DNA from 2 places in the Kitasatospora sp. NPDC058243 genome. Region 1 is predicted to be linked to the other one. Evidence: riboswitches for the same ligand, from Rfam matches in the RefSeq annotation. Region 1 holds a riboswitch; the other holds the start of a gene.
What was found. A riboswitch is a leader RNA that binds a small molecule or an ion and turns the genes downstream of it on or off. The one in region 1 is predicted to bind guanidine.

Region 1 (9,789 bases):
GGCGGTCAGCGCGTCGAGCCGTTCGGCGAGCTCCTTGACGTACTGGCGCAGGGACTTGACGGTGAGCGCGCCGGCCAGGGCGAACTCCAGGAAGACGGCGCGCAGCCGCTCCTCGTCGACCGTCAGGCGGTAGGTGCGCTCGGCCTCGCGGGCCTTGCCGAAGTAGCCGGCGGCGTAGGTCTGGTTGCCGTGGGCGAGGAAGATCCGGCCGACCTCCTCGCAGAAGGTGGGCAGGAAGTGCGGCACGGCGCGGCCGAGGCGGGCGGCGAGCGCCTCGAACCCGTCCTTGGCGGTGCCGGGCTTGGACCGGGCCTGGCGGGAGAGCCGTTCCATCTCCTTGACCAGGGCGAGCGCGTGGTGCCCGTTGGCCGGGTCGTGGACCAGCGCCCAGGCGGGGAAGCCGAGCGCCTCCTGGCGGACCTGGCCGACCTCGGCGGGCGTGCCGTCGGGGACGAGCCCGAGGAAGTCGACGGCGAGGTCCTCGGCCGGTCCGAGCGCGCCGGGGACCAGCCGGACGATCCGGCGCCCGTCGAGCGCGGGGTGGGTGTAGGCGCGGGCGGTGAGCACGTCGGCGGCGCTGTCGGGGCGGCCGACGCCGGGCAGGGTGCCGGGCGGGAGCACGGCCCCCGCGTCGAGCAGCCGCTCGTGCGGCCCGGCGTCCTGGGCGGCCGTCCGGTCGGCGTCCTGAACGGCCCTCTGGTCGAGTCCGGTGGCGGTCATGCGGCGTCCTCCCCTTCGATGGTGCGGCCTGCGTACAGTGCGGCGGCCATCCGCATGCCCTCGGACCAGGCGATCGGGCCGACCTCGGCGAGCGGCAGCACCCGGCCGTCCGGGCCCGCCCAGCTGAGCGCGCCCGTCTCGCAGGCGTCGTACTCGTAGTAGTCGCCCACCCAGACGCGGGCCTCGACGGTGCGCCCCGCCTCCACCACGGGCTGGACGGCGGAGCCGCCGCGCACCCGGTGGCCGAGCCGGGCGCAGCGCCCGAGCAGTTCGCGCAGTTCCCGGTAGCGGCCGCCGGCGTAGGTGGTGACCTCGGTGCCGGCCGGCCGTTCGTCCGGCCGGTGCCAGACCTCCCGGTAGAGCTGCGGCACGCGCTGGGAGACGCCGAGCTCGACGGCGAACTCGCGCAGGTCGTCGAGGTCCGGGAGCAGCACGGGGTGGGGTATCAGGATCTCGCCGTCGGTGAGCCGGACGGTGTCGCCGTCCAGGTCCACCAGGCCGAGCCCGCGCTCGGCGTCCGCACCGCGCAGGAAGCCGGCGACGGCGCCGTCCGGGCCGGTGACCACCAGGTCGCGCAGGACGGCCTGCCAGGCCTCGTCCGCCCAGACCGCGGTCAGCACGGCGGCGGGCACCGGCAGCGAGCGCACCATCCACCGCTCGACGTCCTCCTGGCAGCGCCGCTCGTGCGCGGCCAGCCACTCGGCGAGCTGCCTGAGCTGGGCGACCACCGGATCGTCACCGAGCTTCGACGGCAGGGACTTCAGCTCGCGGCCCGCCGCGTTGCGGCAGACCACCTTGCCCTCCCCGTCGAGCGCGACGCGGTACCCTCCCGCGCCTGTTTCCACCCATGCCACGGACGTCTCCTCCCACCTGCCGGTCAGCGATGCGAGGAACGTAGCGAGGCCCACTGACAAAGCGGCGGCCGGGGAGGCCGTTCCGCGGCTTCCGGGGCGCAAACCCGTCGAACGAGTGAACGGGGCAGGCGACACGCCGCCTGCCCCGCCACCCGCCTCCCGTCGCCCGCCAGGTCACACCTGACGCATCGTCAACGTACTGACGCCGCCCGGGGGACGATCACCGGAGCGCCGTCGCCGGGGGCGGCGAGCACGTCGCTGTCGATGTCGTACAGCGCGCGCACCAGCGGTGCGTCGACCACCTCGCGGGGCGGGCCGCAGGCCACCACCGAGCCGTCGCGCAGGGCGACGACCAGGTCGGCGTAACGGGCCGCCGCCGCGAGGTCGTGCAGCACCATGACGACCGTCCGCCCGCCGGCGGCGACCTCGCGGACCAGTTCCAGCACCTCGACGGCGTGCCCGAGGTCGAGCGCGCTGGTGGGTTCGTCGAGCAGCACGACGGGCGCGTCCTGGGCGAGCACCATGGCGAGCCAGCAGCGCTGCCGCTGGCCGCCGGAGAGCCGGTCCAGCCGGCGGTCGGCGAGTTCCTCGACGCCGGTGGCGCGCAGCGCCCGCGCGGTGAGCCGCTCGTCGTCGGACGACCACTGGCGGAAGAGCCCCTGGTGCGGGTGGCGGCCGTAGCGGACGAGTCCGGCGACGGTGACCGCCTCGGGGGCCTGCGGGCTCTGCGGGAGCAGCGCGACCCGGTGCGCGGCCTGGCGCGGCCGCAGCCGCCAGACGTCCTCGCCGCCGACCAGCACCCGCCCGCCGTCCGGCCGGTGCAGCCGGGCGACGGCCCGCAGCAGGGTGGACTTGCCGCAGCCGTTCGGGCCGACGACGGCCACCACCCGGCCGGCCGGGACGGTGAGGTCGACGCCGGCGAGCACCGGGCGGCCGGGGCCGTAGCCGGCGGTGAGGCCCTGGATCGTCAACTCCATCGAGGGTTCCTTCGGTTGGAGGGGGCTGCGGGCCGGCCGGGCGAGGTGCCGGCCGGCCGGGCACGGGCGCGGGCCCGGCCGGGTACGAGCCCGAGCGCGGACGCGGGCCCGGAACGGGGCCCGAACGCGGGCCGGTCAGGAGGCGGCGAGCGCCTTGCCGATGTCGCCGATGACCACGTCGGCCGCGAGCGGCCCGCCGCGGGTGGACCAGACCGACCCGTCCACGGTGACGGCGTGCTTGTTCTTCACCGCGCCCAGCTCCTGGTAGGCGGGCTTGGACTGGACGTCCTTGAGCGCGGTCTTGCCGTCGTCGGTGAGGGTGGACAGGAACAGCCAGTCGCCGTCGATCTCGGCGAGCTTCTCCAGGCTGAGCGCCGGGCTGTGCGCGTTGCCGTCCTTGTCCTGCGCGGCCGGGCGGGTGAGGCCCATGTCGAGGGCGACGCCGCTGGCGAACTGCTTCTTCTCCATCCAGCTCGGCCCGGTGGGGTTCCAGCGGACGATGGAGACGGCCGCGCCCTTGTTCTTGCCGAGGTCGCCTCCGGCCTTGGCGGCCTTGGCCTCGTAGTCGGCGATCACCTTGTTGCTCTGGTCGAGCTTGTTGACGGCGTTTCCGATGCCGCGGAAGGCGAGCTTCCAGTCGTCGGTGGGTGCCATGGTGACGAGGGTGGCGGGGGTGATCTCGCGCAGCTGCTTGAGCATCTGCTCGTCCTGCATGTCGCCGGCCAGGATGAGGTCGGGCTTGGCGGCGATGACCTTGTCCATGACGGGCTGCAGCAGGTTGCCGACCACCGGGACGCCCTGGACCTTGTCCTTGAGGTAGGCGGGCGGCTCGTTGAGCCCCTGGCCGTTGGTGATGCCGACGGGCTTGACGCCGAGGGCGAGCACCGCGTCGAGGTCCTCCTGGGTGAGGGTGACGATCCGCTGGGGCGCGGCGGGGATCTCGACGGCCTTGCCGGTCGCGTCCTTGACGGTGCGCTTGCCGCCGGCCACGTCCGCCGCCGGGCTGCCGGCGGCGGAGGAGCCGCCCGCGGAGCCCGAGGATCCGGAGGAGGACCCGGAGGAGCCGCACCCGGCGAGCAGGAGGGCGGCCGCCCCGGTGACGGCCAGCGCCCGGGCCGCGCGGCGGCGGACGGGGTGGAGCGGGCTCTGGGCGAACGGCATGGGTGCCTCCGGGCAGCGGTGGTACGGGGGTTGGGCGGCGTCCGGGTGACCCGGCACGGTGGCGGTGCCCACAGGACGATGCGCTCATTAGGTTAGCCTTACCTTATGACATTGTCGCAAGTGGGCGCCCCCGGGGAGTCCCGCACCGAGCCGGACGCCCCGCCGCCACCGCCACCACCGCGCGGGGACGGCCGCCGCGCCGCCTGGCCGATCACCCTCGGCGCGGTCGCGGTCCTGCTCGCCCTCGCCGCGCTCTCACTGTCCGTCGGCGCCGGGGAGGTCGGCCCCGGGCGGGTGCTGGACTACCTGCTGAACCGCCACGGCGCCCGCGCGGACAGCCGGCTCGCCCTCGTCGTCGGCGACCTGCGCCTGCCCCGCACGGCCACCGCCCTGCTGGTCGGCGCCGCACTCGGGGTCGCCGGGGCGCAACTGCAGTCCGTCACCCGCAACCCGCTCGCCGAGACCGGACTGCTCGGCGTCAACGCCGGCGCCTCCCTGGGGGTCGTGCTCGGCATCGCCGTACTCGGCATCCAGACCTCGTACGGGTACCTGGCCTTCGCCTTCGGCGGCGCCGTGCTCGCCAGCACGCTGGTGCTGCTCATCGCGGGCGCCCGGGGCGGGTCGCCGATGCGGCTGGTGCTCGGCGGCTCGGCGGTCGGCGCCACCTTCGGCGGGCTCACCGGCGTGCTGATCGTCAACTCGCCCGAGGCGTACGACCGGTACCGGGTGTGGGTGCTGGGCTCGCTGGCCGGGGTGGAGGGCTGGACGACGCTGCGCCAGCTCGCCCCGGTGCTCGGCGTGGGCTTCCTGCTCGCCCTGCTCGCCACCCGGCCGCTCACCGCGCTCGCGCTCGGCGACGACCTCGCCCGCGGCCTCGGCCACCGCCCCGGCGCCACCCGGGCCGCGGTCGCCTTCGCCGTCACCCTGCTGACCGCCTCGGCCGTCGCGCTGGCCGGCCCGATCTCCTTCCTCGGCCTGCTCGCCGGGTTCCTGGGGCGGGCCGTCGCCGGCCCCAGGGTCGGGCAACTCACCGTGCTCGCAGGGCTGTTCGGCGCCGCCGTGCTCACCGGGGCCGATGTGCTGGCCCGGGTGGTGGCCCGCCCGTTCGAGGCGCCGGTGTCGGTGATCGTCTCCCTGGTCGGCGCCCCCGCGCTGATCGCGATCGTCCGCTCCCGCCGGACCGCCGCGCTCGGCATGGCCGATCCGGCCGAGCCCGCCCCCGTCCGGCGGTCCGAGCCGCCCGCGCCCAAACCCGACCTGGTGCTGCGGCGCGGCGCCTGGTCGCTGCTGCTCCCCCGCCGGGCGCTGCTCGCCTCGCTCGCCCTGGCCGCGGCGCTGCTCGCCGTCGTCGTCGTGTCCGCCCACGCCGGGCAGAGCGAACTCGGCCTCGGCCGCACCCTCCAGGCCGTGTTCGGCTACGGCGACCGGCTGGACGTGCTGCTGGTGCAGAAGTTCCGGCTCGGCCGGATCGTCGCCGGGCTCGCCGCCGGCGCCGCCCTCGGCCTGGCCGGCTGCCTCACCCAGACCCTCGCCCGCAACCGCCTCGCCACCCCCGAACTGCTCGGCGTCAACGACGGCGCCACCGCCGCCGTCCTGATCTCCGCCACCGTCTCCGGCACCTTCGGCGCCTGGTGGGCCGGCCCGCTCGGCGCGCTGGCCGCCGTCCTGGTCGTCACCCTGGTCTCCGGCGGGCTCGGCGCGCAGGGCTACCGGGTGCTGGTCGTCGGCCTCGCGATGTCCGCGCTCGCCTCGGCCGTCATCCAGGTCGCGCTCGCCCGCCGCTCGCTCAACTCGGCCGGCTCGCTGTACGTCTGGACCTCCGGCAGCCTCAACGGGCGGGACTACGCCGTCGCCACCCCGGTCCTGATCGGGCTGGCCGTGCTCGTGCCGCTCGCGCTGGCGGCGGCCCGGCGGCTGGCGGTGCTGCGCTTCGACGACAACGTGGCCGCCTCGCTGGGCGTCGACCCGGGCCGGGTCCGGCTCGGCTGCCTGCTGCTGGCCGTCGCGCTGGCCGGACTGGCCGTCGGCGTGTGCGGGCCGGTCGGCTTCGTCGCGCTGGCCGCGCCCGTGATCGCCGGGCGGCTGGCCGGGCCGGCGCGCGTACCGGTCCTCGGCTCGGCACTGACCGGCGCCGTCCTCGTCGTGCTCGCCGACACCGTGGGGCGGGTGCTGATCGGCGGGGTGGAGATCCCCGTCGGCATCGTCACCACCGTCCTCGGCGGCCCCTTCCTGCTCTGGGTGCTGCTCGGCCGCAAGGGCACCCCCGCCTAACCTCCCCGAGGAGTCCCGCAGATGGAAACCCTTCCCCTCGTCGCGCCCGATCCGGCCGACCCCGCCTACCGCCTGGTCACCTTCGTGCACGAGGACGCGTCGTGCGACGGCGTGCTCGCCCTCCTGCACACCGTCACCGACAAGGACCGGCACGCCGGCGACCTCGCCCCGCACCTGATGACCCGCCGCGACGACGGCCGCTGGTCGATCACCTACCGGCTGCGCGCCGACCACCGGGCGTCCTACCAGCTGTACCCGTTCCGGGGGGACGCCCCCGGCACCACCCGGGCGGACTGGCTGCGCGTCCTCGACCACGCCCGCCCCGACCCGCACGACGCCGCCCCCCGGCTGCCCGCCCGCGACGGGCGCCACCCGTCGTCCGTGCTCAGCCTGCCCGACGCCCCCGCCCAGCCGTACGCCCGGCGGCGCGACGGCGTGCCGCGCGGGCGGACGGTGGCCCACGAGGTGGCCGGGCGGCGGGTGGACGTCCACCTCCCCGCCGGTGGCGGAGCGTCCGCCGGTGGCGGGCCGTTCGCGGTGGCCGTGCTGCTGGACGGCGAGATGTGGGGCGAGGTGCTGTCGGTCGGCGACACCCTCGACAACCTCGCGGCGGACGGCGCCATCCCGCCCACCGTCGCCCTGCTCGTCCACACCATGGGCCCCTGCCGCCCCGACGACCTCAGCTGCAACCCGGCCTTCGTCGACCTCCTCGCCGACCGCCTCCTCCCCTGGGCGGCAGCCGAGTTCGGCACCACCACCGACCCGGCCGGCACCGTCATCGCCGGCCAGAGCGCGGGCGGCCTCACCGCCGCCTTCGCCGCGTTCCGACGCCCCGACCGCTTCGGCGGCGCGCTCTGCCAGTCCGGTTCCTTCTGGTGGCCGGACGAGACGGAGTTCGACGAGGGCAGTGAGTGGCTGACCCGCCAATTCGCCCGCGAGCAAAGGCGGGAGGCCCGGTTCTACGTCGAGGTCGGCCTCCAGGAGTGGATGCTGCTCCCGCAGAACCGCCACCTGCGCGACGTCCTCACCGCCCGCGGCTACGACCTCGCGTACCGCGAGTTCAACGGCGGCCACGACTACGCCTGTTGGCGCGGCGGGCTGGCGGACGGGCTGGCGCACCTGCTGGGGCGTGCCTGACGGTTCCCGGCAAATCGGCGAATCGACGAATCGGCGGACCGGCGCGCGGCGACGGGGGCGTGCTAGCGTCCCGGTGGCGGCGCGCCGGCGACCGCCCCGGACGAGATGTGCGCCGTACCCGGCCCGCCAAGACGACGCACCCAGGGAGACGTCATGGCCGCCGGTGCCCCGATCGCCCGTCCGCTCGATGTGCGGTGGATCCACGGATCCCCGTCCGCGAAGCACAACACGGACCCGGACATCCAGGTCCACGCGTACGACGAGCACACCGTCATCCTGCGGCAGAACAAGGCGGTCAACTACGAGGCGCCGTTCCTGTTCCTGCTGTTCGGGGGCGAGCGGGCCGTCCTGATCGACACCGGGGCCACCGCCTCCGCCGCGCACTTCCCGCTGCGCACCGTGGTCGACGGGCTCATCGACCGGTGGCTCGCCGACAACCCCCGCGACGGCTACGGGCTGCTCGTCCTGCACACCCACCCGCACGGCGACCACGTCGCGGGCGACGGGCAGTTCGCCGACCGGCACGCGACGACCCTGGTCGGCGCCGACCCGACCACGGCCTGGCCGTACTTCGGCTTCGACCAGGACCCGGACGCCGTCGCGCAGGTGGACCTCGGCGGCGGCCGGGTGCTCGAATGCCTGGCCACCCCGGGCCACCACCCGGCGGCCGTCACCTACTACGACCCGTGGACGGGCCTGCTGCTCACCGGCGACACCGTCTACCCGGGCCGCCTCTACATCGACGACTGGCCGGCCTTCACCCGCACCGTCGACCGGCTGATCGACTTCGCCGAACGCCGCCCCGTGACGCATCTGCTCGGCTGCCACATCGAGATGACCCGCACCCCCGGCGTCGACTACCCCATCCGCACGACCCACCAGCCCGACGAGCCGCCCCTGGAACTGACCGTCGGACACCTCCGGGCCATCCGCACCGCACTCGCCGACCTCGGCGACCGGCCGCGCCGGCACGCCCTGCCCGACCTGATCCTCTGGCCGAGCGCCTGAGCCCATCGGTCAGGCGCTCGGCGATCAGTCCTTGTACGGGACGAGCCGCGCGAGGTCCAGTTCGAAGCCGAACGGATCGGGAACGCTGATCGTCCCGCCGAACTCCCGCTCGGTCCTCGTGTGGTACCGGTCGTGGTTCGGCTCGGAGAACAGCGTGGCCGTCCGCTGCCGCGGGTCCACGATCAGATAGAGCGGGAAGCCCATGCGCGGGTAGTCGCGGACCTTCCCCGTCCAGTCGTTCTCGGGATTGGACGGGGAGACGATCTCGACCGCGATCAGGGCCAGCTCGGCGGGGATGTCGTGGCCGGCCAGGTCGATGACGTCCTCGGGCAGGTACGTGAGGTCGGGATTGCGCACGGAGCCGACCTCGGGTGAGGAGAGATCACTGTTCCCGGTGGGGAAGTAGCCGGGAGGGCAGTGCGCCTCGAACTGGCGTTGGACCAGCGCGAGGTTCAGCTGGTGGACCGACGACGGTGACGCCTGCATGACGATGATGTCGCCGGACAACTCCACCTTGTAGCCGTCCGGGAGACTGCGCCGGGCCTCTTCGAGAAGACGGTAGCGCTCGGGGTTCATGGACTCTCCTCCAGTGCTCCGGCCACCGTACGGCAGCCGGAGCCGATTCAGGGTGCCGGCGCCTCCCGGGGGAGGCGGGTGGCGAGGAGGGTGCCGGCGGCGACCAGGGCGGCGGTGAGCAGGAGGGCGAGGCGGTAGGGGCCGGGTGAGCCGCCGTCGGTGTCCAGGGCGCCGATGAGGGCGGCGGTGGCGGCGATGCCGAGGGCGCCGCCGAGGGTGCGGACGATGGTGAACAGGCCCATGGCCCGGCCCATCGCGGGCCCGGGGACGTCGGCGAAGCCGGCGATCTGGACGGTGAGCACGGCGGTGCCCAGGACGAGCCCGACCGCGAACATCAACGCCCGTACGGCCCAGGGGTTCTCGGCGAAGCCGAGGGCGGCCAGGACGAGGGCGGCGAGCAGCAGCGCGGGCAGCGCGAGGCGGCGGGGGCCGAACCGGGGCAGCAGGCGGTCGACCACCTGGGAGGCGGCCATCAGGCCGATCGCCTCGGGGAAGACGCTCAGCCCCGCGTCGAGGGCCGAGGCCCCGAGGGCGGCCTGGTAGAGCAGCGGGAGGACGAACAGGGCGCCCATCAGGCCGGCCGAGGTGAGCAGCGCCAGCCAGGTGGCGGTGCCGAAGGTGCGGTCGGCGAGCTGCCGCAGGTCCACCAGTGGTTCGGCGGCGCGGAGTTGGTGTCGGACGGCGATGACGAGCAGGAGGAGACCGGCCACGCCGCTGAGCGCCACTCCGGGCGAGGACCAGCCGTGCGCCGGGCCGAAGCCGAGCGCGTAGGTGAGCAGTCCGAGGCCGGGGGTGGCGAGCAGGAAGCCGGTGGTGTCGAAGCGGCCGGCCGGGGGCTCGTCCGCCGCGCGCAGGCCGATGAGCCCGGTCACGACGGCCGCGACCCCGATCGGCACGTTGACCAGGAACAGCCAGTGCCAGGAGAGGTGTTCGGTCAGGAGGCCGCCGAGCGGCGGGCCGAGGGCGGGCATCAGGGCGGTCGGGACGATCAGGATCCGGCCCAGGCCGGCCCGCTCGTGCGGAGCGAAGGCCCGGAACAGCAGGGTCATCCCGACGGGGGTGAGCAGCCCGCCGGCCACGCCCTG
Region 2 (9,789 bases), on a different contig from region 1:
GTAGGCGGGCGGCAGGTAGACGTACCCGTCGCGGGCCGTGAAGCCGGACTTGGCCCCGGGGATGGTCACGGTGGAGAGGGTGCCCTTCGCGGGCAGGCCGGGCGGCGCGTGCCAGAGCTCCTCGACGGGCTTGCCGGGCGAGGCGGCGACGGTGCTGGCCACCTTGCCCGTGGTCAGCGCCTGGATCTCGGGCACCAGCATGGCCCGGGCGGTCGGGTACTGGTCGAAGCCCCGGTTGACCTGCGAGGCGGCCATCAGCAGCACCAGGACGGCGGCTCCGGTCGCCAGCAGCCGCCGGCGGACGGCGAGCAGCGGCGCGCGGAAGCAGACCAGGGATATCGCGAACAGCGCGACGGCTATCCAGCGCAGGACGAAGTCCGGTGTGCCCTCCGGGAAGGGGTGCCACCAGCCGTCGACGCCGAGCTTCACCAGGGCGGTGAGCGTTCCGGCCAGCATCAGGGCGCCGAAGAGGCGCGGGGCCCGCCAGCGTTCGTGGCGGGAGAACGCGAGCAGGACCAGCGACCCCCAGCCCGCGGCGAGCACGGCGTACGGGATCGGGCCGTGGGTGAGCGGCCAGTCGATCGGGTTCCAGCGGGTGGCGAGGGTCAGCGTGGTCATGCGGCTTTGCCCGGCCGGGTGGTGTCGGCCAGGAAGCCGTAGGCGACGACGTTGCCCTCGTAGCCGTGCTCGGCGCTGTACGCGCCGCCGCAGGTGATGACCCGCAGCTGAGCGTCGGCGGCCTGGCGGTAGACCCGGTCGTCCGGGAAGTCCTTTCGGTCGTGCACTTCGATGGCGTACAGCTGGTAGACGGCGACGGCGCCGTCCGCGCGGGCGATCTCGATCCGGTCTCCGCGCCGGAGCGCCCCCAGGTTGTAGAAGACGGCCGGGCCGGCCTTGTTGTCGACGTGCCCGGCCAGGATGGCGGTGCCGCGCTGCCCGGGGCTGGCCCCGCCGCGGTACCAGCCCGCCAGGTTGCGGTCCGCCTCGGGCGGGGCCTGGAGGTGGCCGTCGGGGTCGAGGCCGAGCGCGGTGACCGGGGCGTCCAGCCGGACGGCCGGGATGCGGATGCGGGTGGGGTCGGACGGGCCCAGTGGCGGGGCGACGGAGACCGGGGCGAAGCCGGACAGCGTCTGCGTGCTGCCGGGGGCGGGCGGCAGCGCGCCCTGCCCGCCGTCGTGCAGCAGCCAGGCGCCGAGTACCAGCGCGGCACCGGCCGCCAGGGTGCCCGGCCACGGGCTCCTGCTCTGCTGGACGCCCACGGGCGCTCCCCTCTACCGACGGATTCCCGATCCTGGGAGTTTCCTGGGAAACAATTCAATCGGATCGGACCTTAAAGCACGTCCACACGATGGGCGTAATGACACCCCCCGTTCGGCAGGGCAATCGCCCGAATCCGTGCGCCCAGTGGGCACCCGGTGACGGAACGCGACGGCCGTTTCCCAGGTGACGGCGCCACCGGAACGCCTCGGTACGAGCTTCGACGGCGCGGGGGGCCTGTCCGGTTGCGTCAATCGGGCGATCGATGACGACCGCGGGTGGCGCCTCGTCGACCGATCGGGCCCAGCTGGCATGCTGACCCGGTCACGGGTTCTATCACCCCACTTGTCCGACCGGATTTCCGCACGCCTGTACGCCTGCCGAACGCCTCATGAACGGAGTGACCATGGCCGCTCTCTCCCGCCGCACCCTGCTGGCCGCCGGTGCGGCCTCCGCCGCCACCCTGGCGACCGGCTGTGGAAGCAACAGCGCCGACAAGCCGATGATCGGCTCGGCCGTCCCCCCCACCGGCGCGGCCGTCGACCAGAGTGCCGGCCCCACGGACACCGCCGAGCCGCAGGCCGTCCTGATCGGCGACGGCTCCACCTCCGACACCGGGGCCCAGCCCCACCAGCCCACCCCCGAGCGGCTCAAGGCCGGCGAGAGGCCGCCGCAGTTCGTGGTCTTCTCCTGGGACGGCGCCGGCGAACTCGACAACGGCCTGTTCGCCCGCTTCCGCCGGCTGGCGCAGGAGCACAACGCCTCGATGACCTTCTTCCTCAGCGGTCTCTACCTGCTGCCCGAGTCCAAGAAGGACCTCTACCGCCCCCCGCAGCACAAGGTCGGCGCCTCCGAGATCGGCTACCTCACCGACCAGCACATCCACGACACCCTGGAGAACGTGCACGCGGCCTGGCTGGAGGGCCACGAGATCGGCACCCACTTCAACGGCCACTTCTGCGGCTCCACCGGCGTCGGCAAGTGGTCCCCGGAGGAGTGGGACAGCGAGATCCAGCAGGCCATGGACTTCGTGACGAACTGGCGCACCAACACCGGCTTCACCGACCTGCCGGCGCTGCCCTTCGACTACCACAGGGAGCTGATCGGCAGCCGCACCCCCTGCCTGGAGGGCCAGCGCAACCTGCTGCCCACCGCGGTCAAGCGCGGCTGGCGCTACGACAGCAGCGGCAACGGCACCCAGGTGTGGCCGCAGAAGATCCAGGGCGGCGCGCTCTGGGACCTCCCGCTGCAGTCCATCCCCTTCCCCGGGCACACCTTCCAGGTGCTGTCGATGGACTACAACATCATGTACAACCAGTGCGGCCCCAACACCAAGGCCGACCCGGCGCTCTACCCGGGCTTCCAGGCCCAGGCCCGCGACTCCTACCTGCTGGGCTTCGACCGCACCTACAACGGCAACCGGGCGCCCTACGTCATCGGCAACCACTTCGAGGAGTGGAACGGCGGCATCTACATGAACGCCGTCGAGGACGTGCTCCGGACGATCGCGGACAAGCCGGAGGTCCGGCTGGTCTCGTTCCGCCAACTGGTGGACTGGCTGGACGCCCAGGACCCGGCGGTGCTGCGCAAGCTCCAGGGCCTCGCCCCGGGCCAGGCGCCGACCGGCGGCTGGGAGGCCTTCCTCGGCACCCCCGGGGCACCGCCGGTGCCCGCCGCCGGCGGCTGACCCTCAGGACCTGGTCCGGACCCGGCCGGAGAGCAGCGCCCCCAGCAGCGCCACGCCGGCCATGGCCAGCAGGATCACCGCGAACGCCAAGGGCGACCCGGCGGCACCGGACGAGCCGGCGGCCCCGGCACCCTCGTGGGCGGCGGCGAGCGAACCGCCGCCAAGCACCGCGAACATCACCCCCGCCAGGCCCGTCAGCAGGACGTTGCCCAGCGCGTCGCTCATCTGCAGGGCCGCCGAGTTCACCCCGGCGTCCTCCGGCGCGGAGAGCTTCATCATCAGCACGCTGACGCTCGCGACTGTCAGTCCCATCCCGATGCCGCCGACTCCCCAGGCCACCGCCGCCACCCAGGCCGGCACCGCCGGGACCAGCACCAGCGCGGCGCCCGCGATCGCCACTGCGGTCAGCACGAACCCGCCCCGGATCATCGCCTCGCGGTAGCGCTCGGCCCCCGGCCGCCCCTGCAGCCAGGAGCCCAGCGCCCAGGTGAGCCCGCCGCTGGTCAGGGTGAGCCCCGACATCGTCGGCGAGAGGCCGCGCTCGGTGGTCATCATCAGCGGGACGAAGGCCTCGGCCCCGAGGAACGCCCCGGCCGCCAGTCCGCGCAGCAGGATCACCGCCGGCAGCCCCCGACCGGCCCGCAGGGTCCGCTCGGGCAACAGCCCCAGGACGGCCGGCACCAGCAGCGCCGCCCCGACGGTCCCGGGGAGCAGCCCGATCAGGTCGTGCCGCCCGCCCGCGTACTGCAGCAGGCCGGCACCGAGCGCCGCCATCGCGGCCAGCAGGGTGCGCCGGCGGTCGAAGTCCGCGCCCCTGGCCACCGGGTGTTCCCGCTCGGAGCGGGTCAGCGCGGGGCCCATCACGGCCAGCGGCAGCAGGATCAGCACCGGCACGGCCAGGAACACCCAGCGCCAGCCGAGGTGCTGGGTGATCGCGCCGGAGACCAGCGGCCCGATGATCGAGGGCAGCACCCAGGCCGAGGAGAAGGCCGCGAACACCGCCGGCCGCAGCCGCTCCGGGTAGGCCCGGCCGACCACCACGTACAGCGCGACGATCACCAGCCCGCCGCCCAGGCCCTGGACCGCCCGCCCGGCCACGAACACCCACATGCCCGGCGCCGTCCCGGCCACCACCAGGCCCACGCCGAACACCGCGATGCCGGTGAACAGCGGCTGCAACGGCCCGCGCCGGTCGCACCACTGCCCGGAGACGACCAGCGCGAACAGCGTGGTGGTGAAGTAGCCGGAGAAGGCGAAGGCGTACAGCCCGATGCCGTTCAGCTGGCGGGCCGCGGTCGGCATCGCGGTGTTGACGGCGGTCGCCTCGAAGGCGATCACCAGGACCACCGACACGATCCCCAGCGTCAGAGCGCGGTAGCGGCCACTGAGGACCCCGCCACCGGGGTCGGGTTCGGAGGGTATCGGGGCGGAGTCGACCGAGGTGGGGGAGGCAGTGGTCATACGTAACATCGTAAGGGCCGTCTGGCTTCATGACCCCTGACCCGAGTCGGTGATCAGCTAGTCCGCAGGGCTTAGGACCAGGGTCAGGGGGAAGCTCAGCCGGCGGTCAGTGGAGCACCTTCAGGCCGACCACGCCGGAGACGATGAGCAGCAGGCAGCCGATCCGGGCCGCCGTCACCGCGTCCCCCAGGACGGCCATGCCGTAGAGCGCGGTGCCGACCGCGCCGATGCCGACCCAGACCGCGTAGCCGGTGCCGATCGGAATGGTGCGCATCGCGTACGCCAGCCCGCCCATGCTCAGCAGCAGGGTCACACCGAAGACGAGGCTGGGGGTGAGCCGGGAAAAGCCCTTGGACGACTCCAGGGCCACCGCCCACACGGTCTCCAGGACACCCGAGATGATCAGAACGAGCCATGCCATGACGGCCTACCTCCGCAGTCCACAGCGGCCGGATTGCCGCTGAACTGCGCCGTCTTGTCGTCACCGGGTACGACGCGCTCGTCCGGGGCGGCCGGGCAACCGACCACCTGGTTCCGACCGTAGCACAAGCCGCCATACAGAATTTACATTCCACCGTTGACGGCCCCCCGCGCATTCCGCCACTATGAATTCACTGGCCGTGTGCCCGAGTGGCTTAGGGAACCGTCTGCAAAGCGGTGTACACGGGTTCGATTCCCGTCATGGCCTCGCCGGAAATGGAATTGCCGGTCGACATTCCGTCGACCGGCAATTCCTGTTTCCGCCATTTCCGGGGCGGTCGGCCGAAACCGCCGCCCCCGCCCGTCAGACCGCGACCGCGTCCTCCGGCCGGATCGGCAGCCGGCCGACCGGCAGACCGGTGGCCGCCCGGACGGCGGCGGCCACGGCCGCCGGGGCGACCACCGCGGGGGCGGCGCTGACCGCCTTGGCCCCGAAGGTGGCGACCACGTCCCGCTCCTCCAGCAGGGCGGCGATCCGCACCTGCGGGGTGTCCAGCGCAGTGGGCAGCCGGTAGCCGGTGAGCGAGGGGTTCAGCAGCACGCCGCCCTCGGTGCGCAGGTCCTCCAGCAGCGCCAGGCCGACGCCCTGGGCCACGCCCGCCTCGATCCGGTCCTCGATCTGCCGCGGGTTCAGCGCCCGGCCGACGTCCTGGGCGACCGTCATCTCGACCACCCGGACGGCGCCCAGTTCGATGTCCACGTCCACCACCGCGCGCATCGCGCAGAACGCGATCGACACGAAGGCGTCGCCCTGCCCGGACTCGTCCAGCGGCTCGGTAGGGTGCGGGCGGCACTGGGCCGTCGCCCAGAGCTCCTTGCCCTCCAGCGCCTCGGCGACCGGCATGCCGAGCACCCCGTCGTACGAGGTGATCTTGCCGTCGGCGATCTGCAGCAGTTCCACCGACATCCCGAAGTTGGCGGCGATCGGCTGCAGCAGCTGGTGGCGGACCATCAGCGCGGCGCGCTCGACGGCGCCGCCGGAGACCCAGGTGTGCCGGCCGCGGGCGGAGGGACCGGCGATCGACTGGTCGCTGTCGGCCGGCGCGATGTACACCTCGCTGACGCCCAGCACGGTCTGCACGATCTGCCGGGCCAGCGTGGCGAAGCCCTGTCCGGAGTCGACGGCCGCGCAGATCACCGTGGCGTGGTCGCCGCTGACCCGCACGGTGGCGGTGGAGACCTCGTCCTCGCCCTCGGCGCCGAGCATGTGCACCATGCCGACGGCGTAGCCGATCCCGCGCCGCACCGCCGCCGGGTCGCCGGCGCCACCGGGCCCGCCCGGCAGCAGCCACTCGGCGTCCGGGTCGTCCACCGGCAGGGCCGGCAGCGGCTCGGCCGCGACGGCCTCCAGCAGCGCGCCGACCGGCGCCGGGCAGGTGACGGCCTGTCCGGTGGGCATCGGGTCGCCGGTGGCCATCGCGTTGCGGCGGCGGATCTCCACCGGGTCCACGCCGATCCGGGCGGCCAGCTGGTCCAGCTGCGACTCGTAGGCGAAGCAGGCCTGCAACGCGCCCTCGCCGCGCATCCGCCCGGCCGGCGGGTTGTTGGTGCGCACCGCCCAGGCGTCCACGAAGACGTTCGGGCAGACGTACGGGCCGACCGAGAACGCGGTGGCGGCGGCCAGCGCCTCGGCGGAGACGTCCGCGTACGCGCCGCCGTCCAGCAGGATCTGCGCCTCGACCTTCACCAGGGTGCCCTCGGCGTCGGCGTGGTGGCGGTAGCGCAGCAGCGCGGGGTGGCGCGAGGGGTGGGTGTGGAAGGACTCCTCGCGGGTGAGGGTCATCTTCACCGGGCGGCCGGTGCGCAGCGCCAGCAGCGCCAGGGTGACCTGGAAGGAGAGGTCCTCGCGGTCGGTGGTGGCCCCGGGCACGCCGGTGACCACCAGCCGGACCCGGTCGGGCTCCAGGCCGAGGCAGGCGGCGGTGCGGTCGCGGTCGCCGTGCGGGTCGGTGGAGGACAGGTGAAGTTCGACGCCGCCGTCCGGGCGCGGCACGGCCAGCCCGGCCTCGGCGCCGAGCGGGGCCGGGTCCTGACGGCCGACCTGGTAGAGGCCCTCGATGATGATCTCGCCGGCCGCGTCCGGGTCCCCGGTGCGCAGCGGCAGGTGGCGGAACAGGTTGCCGTCCGGGTGCAGCGACGGGGCGGTGAAGGCCTGCTCGGGGTCGGTGACGGCCTCCAGCGGCTCGTAGTCGACCGCGATCAGACCGACCGCCAGCCGGGCGGTGTCCGGGTGGTCGGCGGCCACCGCGGCGATCGGCTCGCCGTGGTGGCGCACCACGCCCGCGGCCAGCACCGGCCGGTCGGCGACGATCGGCCCGGCCGGGGCGCCGTCCGGGGCTCCGTCCGGGCCGGGCGGCAGGTCGGCGGCGGTGACCACGGCGTGCACGCCGGGCAGCGCGAGCGCGGCCGCGGTGTCGATGCCCCTGATCCGGGCGTGCGGGTGCGGCGAGCGCAGCACCGCGCCCCAGAGCAGCCCCTCGGCCCACAGGTCGGCCGCGTACGGGTAGATGCCGAGCGCCTTGGGCAGCGCGTCGCTGCGCAGCGGTGAGCTGCCCAGGCCGAACGGCTCCGGTGCGCCGCCCTCGCCGCCGTCCTGCTGGAGTGCTGCGCCGATGTCGGTAGGCGACGTCATGATGCGTGGTCGTCCTCGGGGAGCCGGATGCCGTGGGCGGGGGTGGCGCCGTACGGGACGCCGGCCGGGGCGGTGCCGCCGGCCGGATCGCCGTGCGGGGGCGTGGCGACGTAGGGCGTGCCGTGCGGGGGCGTGCCGTCGAAGGCGGCCCCGGGCAGCGGCGTGCCGTGCGCGGGGGTGGGTTCGTAGACCGGGGCGTCGTACCCGGCGTCGTAGCCGTTCTGCTGCGGGTAGCCGCCGGGCACGTAGGTGCCGTGGGCGGGGGTGCCCTGGTACGGCTGCTCGGGGTAGCCCTGCGGCGGGTAGTACACCTGGTCGTCGGCGGTCTGGGCGGGGATGCCCTGGACCGGCGTCAGGACGGCGGTGTCGTACACGCCGGTGTCGTAGCCGCCCTGGCCGTCGCCGTACGGCTGGTCGGCGCCGGCCGGGGGCTGCTCGGCGGGCGGCTGCGGGACGTGCTCGATCCAGGCGTCGGCGTCGGCGTAGACCGGCGGTTCGGCGGCCTGCTGCGGTCCGGCGGCCGCTTCCCCGGCGGGCTGGTCGGCGGGCTGGTCGGTGGCCGGTGAGGCGGCCTGGGCGGCGGTCGCGGCGGCCGTCTCCTCCGCCTCCTCGACGTCCTCGGCGCGCGCGTCGGCGATGCTCTGGACGGCGGCCAGCACGCCGCGGTAGCCGGTGCAGCGGCAGAGGTTGCCGCAGAGCGCCTGGCGGGCCTCGACCTCGGTCGGGCGGTGGTTGCGCTGGAGCAGGTCGTGCACCGCCATCGCCATGCCGGGGGTGCAGTAGCCGCACTGCACCGCGCCGGACTCGGCCAGCGCCTGCTGGACGTCGCTCGCGCCGCCGGCGGCCGACAGGCCCTCGACGGTGTTGATCTCGCTGTCGGCGGCCAGCGCGGCGGGCACCAGGCAGCCGGCCACCAGCTGGCCGTCCACCTGCACCGAGCAGGCCCCGCACTCGCCCTGCTCGCAGCCGTCCTTGGCGCCGGCCAGGCCGAGCCGCTCGCGCAGCACGTAGAGCAGGCTCTCGCCGATCCAGGCGTCGGTGACGGGCCGTTCGAAACCGTTGACCCGCAAGGTGTACGAGGCGCACGGGCGCAGCTCGCGGCTGACCTGCGGGGTGAGGCCGAGCGGGTCGGCGTCGAGGGTCTCGATGGGGTCTGTGGTCACTTCAGCGCCCTTCCCAGTGCCCGTCGGGCCAGCACCGATACGGTACGCCGCAGCCGAACGGCGGCCGCGCTCGGCCCCTCGGTCGCGGCCTCCCAGGCGCCTTCGGCGCCGTAGCTGTCGGGGACGCAGGCGGCGGCCACGTACTCGCCGAAGGCGGCGGTCGCGGCCGGGTCGATCTCCCGGCTGCCGTCCCAGTCGATGCAGCCGGCGACCCAGGCCTCGGCCTCCAGCGGGCGCAGCGGCACGGGCGCGACGGCGCCGACCGCGCAGCGCACGGCGCGCCGGGCGGGGTCGAGGACCAGCGCGACGGAGGCGGTGGCGCGGGCCGGGCCGCTGCGGCCGGTGGCCTTGAGGAAGACCTGCGGGGCGTGCAGCAGCGGGACGCGCACCCAGGTGAGGAGTTCGCCGGGGCGCACCGGGTCGAGGCCGGTGAGCAGGTGACTGACCGGCACCTCGCGGCTGGCGCCGGCCCGGGCGAGGGTGACGCTGGCCTCCAGGGCGGTGAGCACCGGGAGGGTGTCGCCGGCCGGGGCGGCGGTGACGATGTTGCCGCCGAGGGTGCCGACGTTGCGGACCTGCGGCGGGCCGGCGGTGCGGGCGGCGTCCGCGAGCGCGGGGATGAGCGCGGCGAAGTCGGGGCGGTCCATCCGGGCGTGGGTGAGTCCGGCGCCGAGGACGGCGGTGCCGCCGTCCTCGTAGCGCCAGCCGCGCAGTTCGGTGATCCGGCCGAGGCCGACCAGGGCGGCGGGGCGTAGCCGTCCGGCGTTGACGGCTTCCATCAGGTCGGTGGCGCCGGCCACCGGTACCGCGGCCGGGGTGGCGGCCAGCGCGTCGACGGCCTCGTCGAGGGAGGCCGGCAGCATGATCGTCCGGTTCACCTGGGTCCCACCGTGCTCCACTTGCTCATCGATCGGCTGCCGCCCGCGGCCTTCGGCCGTGGTGTCCGCGTCAGCAGCCCGGCCTGGCCCGTAGGGTACGGGCGATCGGGCCGGGTTGGGCAACTCTGGCACACAATGCTCGATGATCATTTCGGGGCAGGTGAACGGGACTGCCCGATTGGGACGGATACCGGGCGGTATCTGCCCAGGCCCGAACCGGACCTGGGCAGA

Region 2: it holds a riboswitch for guanidine, as region 1 does, so the genes downstream of both, ACFVX9_RS04510 (multidrug efflux SMR transporter) here and ACFVX9_RS05960 (MBL fold metallo-hydrolase) in region 1, are expected to answer to the same signal.

The regions. Positions count from the first base shown of each region.
Region 1 covers NZ_JBHVWW010000005.1:141,243-151,031, forward strand. Annotated here, with positions in the region: gene ACFVX9_RS05930 (hypothetical protein) at 1-720, opposite strand, end outside; gene ACFVX9_RS05935 (DUF4132 domain-containing protein) at 717-1,574, opposite strand; gene ACFVX9_RS05940 (ABC transporter ATP-binding protein) at 1,766-2,551, opposite strand; gene ACFVX9_RS05945 (ABC transporter substrate-binding protein) at 2,687-3,712, opposite strand; gene fhuB (Fe(3+)-hydroxamate ABC transporter permease FhuB) at 3,818-5,983, shown strand; gene fes (enterochelin esterase) at 6,005-7,120, shown strand; guanidine-III (ykkC-III) riboswitch at 7,194-7,261, shown strand; gene ACFVX9_RS05960 (MBL fold metallo-hydrolase) at 7,274-8,128, shown strand; gene ACFVX9_RS05965 (Uma2 family endonuclease) at 8,153-8,704, opposite strand; gene ACFVX9_RS05970 (DHA2 family efflux MFS transporter permease subunit) at 8,752-9,789, opposite strand, start outside.
Region 2 covers NZ_JBHVWW010000004.1:59,513-69,301, reverse strand. Annotated here, with positions in the region: gene ACFVX9_RS04530 (alpha/beta hydrolase family protein) at 1-618, opposite strand, end outside; gene ACFVX9_RS04525 (class F sortase) at 615-1,259, opposite strand; gene ACFVX9_RS04520 (hypothetical protein) at 1,664-2,944, shown strand; gene ACFVX9_RS04515 (MFS transporter) at 2,948-4,405, opposite strand; gene ACFVX9_RS04510 (multidrug efflux SMR transporter) at 4,512-4,826, opposite strand; guanidine-III (ykkC-III) riboswitch at 4,870-4,936, opposite strand; tRNA gene ACFVX9_RS04505 (tRNA-Cys) at 5,022-5,093, shown strand; gene ACFVX9_RS04500 (xanthine dehydrogenase family protein molybdopterin-binding subunit) at 5,190-7,517, opposite strand; gene ACFVX9_RS04495 (2Fe-2S iron-sulfur cluster-binding protein) at 7,514-8,680, opposite strand; gene ACFVX9_RS04490 (FAD binding domain-containing protein) at 8,677-9,543, opposite strand.